Linked DNA regions of Actinomadura luzonensis. The protein of the gene in region 1 interacts with the protein of each later gene in a pairwise test. Links are inferred from orthologs where the notes say so. Each region holds a gene or a part of one and is shown on either strand. Other genes may lie near its edges.

The links.
Region 2: the proteins of nth (region 1) and aceE interact in binary tests that used the Escherichia coli proteins (3 or more experiments, as listed by UniProt). The link is inferred for Actinomadura luzonensis from one-to-one orthologs.

The regions. Positions count from the first base shown.
Region 1 is NZ_JAKRKC020000001.1:2,545,848-2,548,922, reverse strand. The notes cover bases 112-2,875. They hold nth (endonuclease III), read right to left. Parts: upstream 1,973-2,875; coding sequence 1,250-1,972; downstream 112-1,249. Other genes in these bases: MF672_RS12260 (Crp/Fnr family transcriptional regulator), read left to right, coding at 2,655-2,875; MF672_RS12265 (hypothetical protein), read left to right, coding at 2,079-2,504; MF672_RS12275 (NUDIX hydrolase), read right to left, coding at 572-1,213; MF672_RS12280 (HEAT repeat domain-containing protein), read left to right, coding at 112-575. Outside these bases: more of MF672_RS12280, read left to right, coding at 63-111; more of MF672_RS12260, read left to right, coding at 2,876-3,075. UniProt on the Escherichia coli protein: DNA repair enzyme that has both DNA N-glycosylase activity and AP-lyase activity. The DNA N-glycosylase activity releases various damaged pyrimidines from DNA by cleaving the N-glycosidic bond, leaving an AP (apurinic/apyrimidinic) site.
Region 2 is NZ_JAKRKC020000001.1:5,996,673-6,000,307, reverse strand. Bases 285-3,608 are described here. They hold aceE (pyruvate dehydrogenase (acetyl-transferring), homodimeric type), read right to left. Parts: upstream 3,233-3,608; coding sequence 485-3,232; downstream 285-484. Other genes in these bases: MF672_RS28435 (response regulator), read right to left, coding at 3,592-3,608. Also shown: MF672_RS28445 (alpha/beta hydrolase), read right to left, coding at 1-284; more of MF672_RS28435, read right to left, coding at 3,609-3,635. UniProt on the Escherichia coli protein: Component of the pyruvate dehydrogenase (PDH) complex, that catalyzes the overall conversion of pyruvate to acetyl-CoA and CO(2).

The DNA.
Region 1 (3,075 bases):
TACGGTCAAGCGTGCACGTCTTCGGCCAGGACCGCGTCACCCTCCTGGCTACCTTGGGCGCTATGCCGCCGGTCGAGGGAACAGTTCGCGATCTCATCCAGGCAGCCCTGCTCGACGACGACCCGGACGGCCCGCTGCGCTGGCACGTGATCTCCGTGCTGCGGCAGCGCGGCGACCTGGAGTCGTTCATCGAGGCGCGGCGCCTGTGCGCCGCGGACACCGTGGCCGAGCGCCTGCTCGGGGTGGACATCATGGGCATGCTGCGGCCGTTCGCCGACCGCACGCTGCCGGTGCTGCGCTACCTCGCGGCCAGCGAGCACGACGCCATGGTGCTCTACTCGGTGCTGATCGCCTTCGGGCACCTGGCCGACCCGCGCTCGCTGCCGTCCGTGATCGACCTGGCCGCGCACCGGGACGCCCGGGTCAGGTACGGCGCCGCGTACGCGCTGCAGCACGTGCTCGGCGACCCGCCGGACCCGTCCGGGCTGGCCGCGCTGCGCGTGCTGGCCGCCGACACCGACGCCGACGTGGCCGGCTGGGCCTCGCTCGGGGTCGCCCTGTGGTCGGGGCGTTAGCGGGGGCGGCCGTCGAGGTCGGGGGGCAGCTCCGCGGTGCGCGAGGTGTCCCAGGGCCGCTCGAGCCCGCCCGCGCGCAGCACGGAGTCGAGGATCATGGCGGTGAACCCCCACACGAGCATGCCGCGCACCTGGAACGCCGGCCCCTTCATGCCGCTCGGGTGCCGCAGCATGACCCGGTTGGCCGGGTCGACCAGCTCGCCGATCGGCACCCGTTCGACCGACTCGACCTCGTCGGGCGAGGCCGCGTGCACCGCGGACGGCTCCCGCCACCAGGCGACCACGGGCGTGACCCGGTTGTCGCTGTAGGTCAGGTACAGCTCGGGCAGCGTGCACAGCACGTGCACGCCGCGCGGGTCGGCCCCGGTCTCCTCCTCGGCCTCGCGCAGCGCCGCCTCGATCGGGCCGCCGTCCTCGGGGTCGACGCCGCCGCCGGGGAACGCGGGCTGCCCGGCGTGCCTGCGTCCGCGCGTGCTGCGCTGGATGAGCAGCACGTCGGGGCCGAGCGGTCCCTCGCCGAAGAGCATGAGCACCGCGGCGGGCCGTCCCCTCCCGTCCGGGGGCAGCATGGTCTGGGGGACGGGGAGCTGCTGGGCCTGCTCCGCCAGGCGGATCAGCCAGTCGGGGACTTGGGTCACTCCTCCTCCAACGCGCCGGCGCCTCACCCGCTTCCCTCAGGAGAAGGGCCCGGACCTGACGAGCTTGCGGGCCTCGGCCTCGGACGTCGGCCCGGCGCCGAACGACGGGCACAGCGCGGCCAGCGGGCAGACGCCGCAGGCCGGACGCCGGGCGTGGCAGATGCGGCGGCCGTGCCAGATGACCCGGTGCGAGAAGATCGTCCACTCGCGGCGCGGCAGCAGCTCGCCGACGACCTGCTCGATCTTGACCGGGTCGGTCTCCTCGGTCCAGCCGAAGCGGCGCACGAGGCGCTGGAAGTGGGTGTCGACGGTGAGCCCGGGGACGTCGAAGGCGTTGCCGAGCACCACGTTCGCGGTCTTGCGGCCCACGCCGGGCAGCGTGACGAGGTCCTTCAGCCGGCCGGGCACCTCGCCGCCGTAACGCTCGCAGACGGCCTGGGCCATGCCGATGATGCTGTTGGTCTTGGCCCGGAAGAAGCCGGTCGAGCGGATGATCTCCTCCATCTCGGTGCGGTCCGCGGCGGCGTAGTCCTCGACCGTCGGATATTTCGCGAACAGCACCGGAGTGACCATGTTGACCCGCTTGTCCGTGCACTGCGCGGACAGGATGGTGGCGACCAGCAGCTCCAGGGGGTTGCGGAAGTCGAGCTCGCAGTGCGCGTCCGGGTACGTCTCCGCCAGGATCCGGTTCATCCTGCGTGCCCGCCGCACGAGTGCGAGCTGCGTCTCCGGCTTGCGCCCCGCCGCTGTCGTCGCCATGACCGCAAGGGTAGAAGGTTCCGCCCGTGCTTGAACCCCGGACGGGTCCGGTCCCGTACAAGCTGGCGACACGGGAGGGGTGGCCATGGGCGGTCAGGGTGCGACGGTGGCGGAGTTCGTCCGGGCCTCGGGGCCGCTGCGCGGGCAGGCGCTGCACCGGCTGGCGCTGGCCTGCGCCGCGACGATGGCGAGGCTGCACGAGCGCGGCATGGCCGGGCTGCGGCTCAGCCAGGACAGCGTGGCGCTCGGCGCGCACGGCCAGGTCTTCATCGGCTGGCTGCCCTCGGCGGCCGGGTACGAGGGCGCGGTGGCCGACGACGTGCGGGCCTGGGCCGACCTGGTGGTCTTCGCCGCGACCGGCGTCCGCGACGGCGACCCGGCGGCCCTGCCGCCCACGCTGCGCGTCGCGGTCGCCCAGTGCCGCCGCCCCGATCACCGGTCCCGCCCGCGCGCCGCCGACGTGCTGCGCGTCCTGCTGGGCCAGTCCGTCGCGACCGCGATGGCCTCCGTGGACGACCTGCTCGCCTGCTGAACCCGGGCCTCCGGTAACTTTCCCTCTGGACTCGACCCGGACTCGACGCAGACTCGACACACCCGGACGAGCCAGAACACTCCGGCATTCCCATAACCTGTGTGTGCCGCCTGGAGTGGGGTGAGTCACAATGGCAGCAGAGGAGGCAGAGTGAACACCGACGATGTGCTGGGCAAGGCCCCCCTGTTCGCCGCGCTCGACCGCGAGAGCGCCGCGGCGCTGCGGACGAGCATCACCGAGGTCCAGCTCTCCAAGGGGCAGACGCTCTTCCACGAGAACGAGACGGGCGACCGCCTCTACGTCGTGCTCGAAGGCAAGATCAAGCTGTCCCGCACGTCCCCGGACGGCCGGGAGAACCTGCTGAGCGTGCTCGGGCCGAGCGAGATGTTCGGCGAGCTGTCGCTGTTCGACCCGCGGCCGCGCACGGCCACGGCGACGGCGCTGACCGAGGTGCGCCTCGCCGGTCTCGGCCACGACGACCTGCGCCCCTGGCTCACCGGCCGGCCCGAGGTGGCGCTGCACCTGCTGCGCGCGCTCGCGCAGCGCCTGCGGCGCACCAACGACGTGCTGG
Region 2 (3,635 bases), 3.5 Mb from region 1 along the record:
CGCTGCCCCTTGCCGGTGGCCGGGAGCTTGATGAGCGCCAGCTCGATCGTGTCGCCGCCCGGTTTGTCGTAGTCCAGCGGCACCGTCAGCTTGCCGCACCGCACCGAGCCGTCCTGGCGGGCCGGCGGCTCGCCGTCCGGGCGCTTGATGTCGGTGCAGGGGCCCCAATCGACCTGGCCGGCGGCCTCGCTGGGCCCTCCGGCGGCCTGCGTGACCGGCTGGGCGGGAGCTGTGGAACAGCCGGCGGCCCCGACGAGCAGCGCGGCGGCTAGGACACGTCGCATAGCACAAACTTCCCCTCGTTCATCCGGGGGGAAGAGTGCCCACAATACGCGACTGCGCACCAAATGTGGGTGAGGCGGCCCGTACCCCTCCTGACGTGCCGCCTCACCCGCCCCCCGAACACAGGGGCGCTCCCGCGAGGACATTCGCGGGAGCGCCCCGTCCGGATGTGTCAGACGCCCACGTGTCAGACGCCCACGTGTCAGACGCCCATCGACTGCGTGTCGTTGCTCTCCGCGCCGCCGGCCTCGGTGACGCCGTTCTTGAGGTGGTAGCGGGCGATGGCCTCGCGCAGCACCTCGCCGTCGAGCTCCTTGCGCCTGACGAGCTGGGTCAGCACCGCCAGCGTGATCGAGGCCGCGTCCACGTGGAAGTGGCGGCGCAGCGCCGAGCGCGTGTCGGACAGGCCGAACCCGTCGGTGCCCAGCGAGGACCAGTCACCCGGCACCCACTGCGCGATCTGGTCCTGGACGGCCTTCATGTAGTCGCTGACGCCCACGAACGGCCCCTGGGCGTCGGACAGGGCCTGCGTCACGTACGGGACGCGCTGCTCGGCCTCGGGGTTGAGCAGGTTGTGCTCCTCGCAGGCCAGGGCCTCGCGGCGCAGCTCGGACCACGACGTGGCCGACCACACGGTGGCCGAGACGCCCCAGTCCTCGGCGAGCAGCCGCTGCGCCTCGACCGCCCACGGGCCCGCCACGCCGGAGGACAGGATGTTGGCCTTCGGGCCCTGCGTCTGCGGGCCGTCGGCGAACTTGTACAGGCCCTTGAGCAGGCCCTGCACGTCGAGGTTCGCCGGCTCGGCGGGCTGCAGGTAGGGCTCGTTGTAGACGGTCAGGTAGTAGAAGACGTCCTCCGGCTGGTCGCCGTACATGCGCCGCAGGCCGTCCTTGACGATGTGCGCCACCTCGAACGCCCAGGACGGGTCGTAGGAGACCGCGGCCGGGTTGGTGGAGGCGATGAGCGGCGTGTGGCCGTCCTCGTGCTGCAGGCCCTCGCCGTTGAGCGTGGTGCGGCCGGCGGTGGCGCCGAGCAGGAAGCCGCGGCCCATCTGGTCGCCCATCTGCCACATCTGGTCGCCGGTGCGCTGCCAGCCGAACATCGAGTAGAAGATGTAAATCGGGATCATGTGCTCGCCGTGCGTGGCGTACGCGGTGCCGGCGGCGATCGCCGAGGCCATCGAGCCCGACTCGCTGATGCCCTCGTGCAGGATCTGGCCCTGCACGGCCTCCTTGTACGACAGCAGCAGCTCGCGGTCCACGGCCTCGTACGTCTGGCCGTGCGGCGAGTAGATCTTCGCCGACGGGAACATGGCGTCCATGCCGAACGTGCGGGCCTCGTCCGGGATGATCGGCACGAACCGGTGGCCGATCTCCTTGTCGCGCATGAGGTCCTTGAGCAGGCGCACGAACGCCATGGTGGTGGCGACCTGCTGCTTGCCCGAGCCCTTGCCGAAGGTCTTGTAGACCTCGTCGCCCGGCAGCTTGATCGGCTTGGCCCGCTGCACCCGCTTGGGCAGCACGCCGCCGAGCGCCGCGCGGCGCTCCTTCATGTACTGGATCTCGGGGTCGTTCTCGCCCGGGTGGAAGTAGGGCGGCAGCTCGCCCTCCAGCGCCGAGTCGGGGATCGGCAGGTAGAGCCGGTCGCGGAACTCCTTGAGCTCGGCCTTGGTGAGCTTCTTCATCTGGTGCGTGGCGTTGCGCGCCTCGAAGTCCTTGCCCAGCGTCCAGCCCTTGATGGTCTGGGCGAGGATCACCGTCGGCTGGCCGACGTGCTCGCGGGCCGCCTTGAAGGCCGCGTAGACCTTGCGGTAGTCGTGGCCGCCGCGCGACAGCTTGCGGATGTCGTCGTCGGACAGGTGCTCGACCATCTTGCGCAGGCGCGGGTCGGAGCCGAAGAAGTGGTCGCGGATGTAGGCGCCCGACTCGACCGAGTACGTCTGGAACTGGCCGTCGGGGGTGGTGTTCATCTGGTTGACCAGCACACCGTCGACGTCGGCGGCGAGCAGCGGGTCCCAGTCGCGGCCCCACACGACCTTGATGACGTTCCAGCCGGCGCCGCGGAAGTACGACTCCAGCTCCTGGATGATCTTGCCGTTGCCGCGCACCGGGCCGTCGAGCCGCTGCAGGTTGCAGTTGATGACGAAGGTGAGGTTGTCGAGCTCCTCGCGGGCGGCGAGGCCGATGGCGCCGAGCGACTCGGGCTCGTCCATCTCGCCGTCGCCGAGGAAGGCCCATACGTGGCTGCGGCTGGTGTCCTTGATCTGGCGGTTGAGCAGGTAGCGGTTGAACCGCGCCTGGTAGATCGCGCCGATCGGGCCCAGGCCCATGGAGACGGTCGGGAACTCCCAGAAGTCGGGCATGAGCCGCGGGTGCGGGTAGGACGGCAGGCCGCGGAAGCCGTGCGAGAGCTCCTGGCGGAAGGCGTCGAGCTGGGACTCGTTGAGCCGGCCCTCCAGGTAGGCGCGGGCGTAGATGCCCGGCGCCGCGTGCCCCTGGAAGAAGACCTGGTCGCCCGACTCGCCGTGGTCCTTGCCCCGGAAGAAGTGGTTGAAGCCGACCTCGTAGAGCGAGGCCGCCGAGGCGTAGGTGGCGATGTGGCCGCCGACGTTGGTGCGGGCGTTGGCCCGGGACACCATGACCGCCGCGTTCCAGCGGATGTAGGCGCGGATGCGGCGCTCGACGTGCTCGTCACCGGGGAACCAGGGCTCGCGCTCCGGCGGGATGGTGTTGATGTAGTCGGTGCTCCGCAGGCCCGGCACGCCGACCTGGTGCTCGCGGGCCCGTTCCAGCATGCGCAGCATCAGGTAGCGGGCTCTGGTGCGGCCTTCGGTCTTGACGACGTTGTCGAGAGACTCGAGCCACTCGTTGGTCTCACTGGGGTCGACATCAGGCAGCTGGCTGGGTAGGCCGTCGCTGATGATCGAGAATCGCTGGCGTCCGGAAGCCACTGGGTCTCGCCTTCCGAGAATGACTGATGTCTGGTCTGGGTCGCCTTCCATCCTGGTCGCTAGCCGTAGAAAACGCATCTCTACTGGCCGGTAACCAGAGTGTCCCTGCTGGCAGGGAGCGCTCCGATGGCCTAGACCACCGATGGTAGGACGAATCGCAGTCAAAGGTTACATCCCGGGAGCAATTTAACAAGACAGGAAAATGAACGAAATTTCGCTCGAATGCCTGGGCCTGTCCCCGGGGCGTCCCCTGCCGCACCTGCACCCTCCCCCGAACGGGGACGGTCGTCACCAGGACGGCCGGGCGAGTCTAGCGGCCGATCCTGGCAGCGGCCTCCGCAGGGGCACGAACAGCCTGGTCAAAGCGCCTCGTCGAGCGGGACGAGCCCCTGCTGGAGCGCGT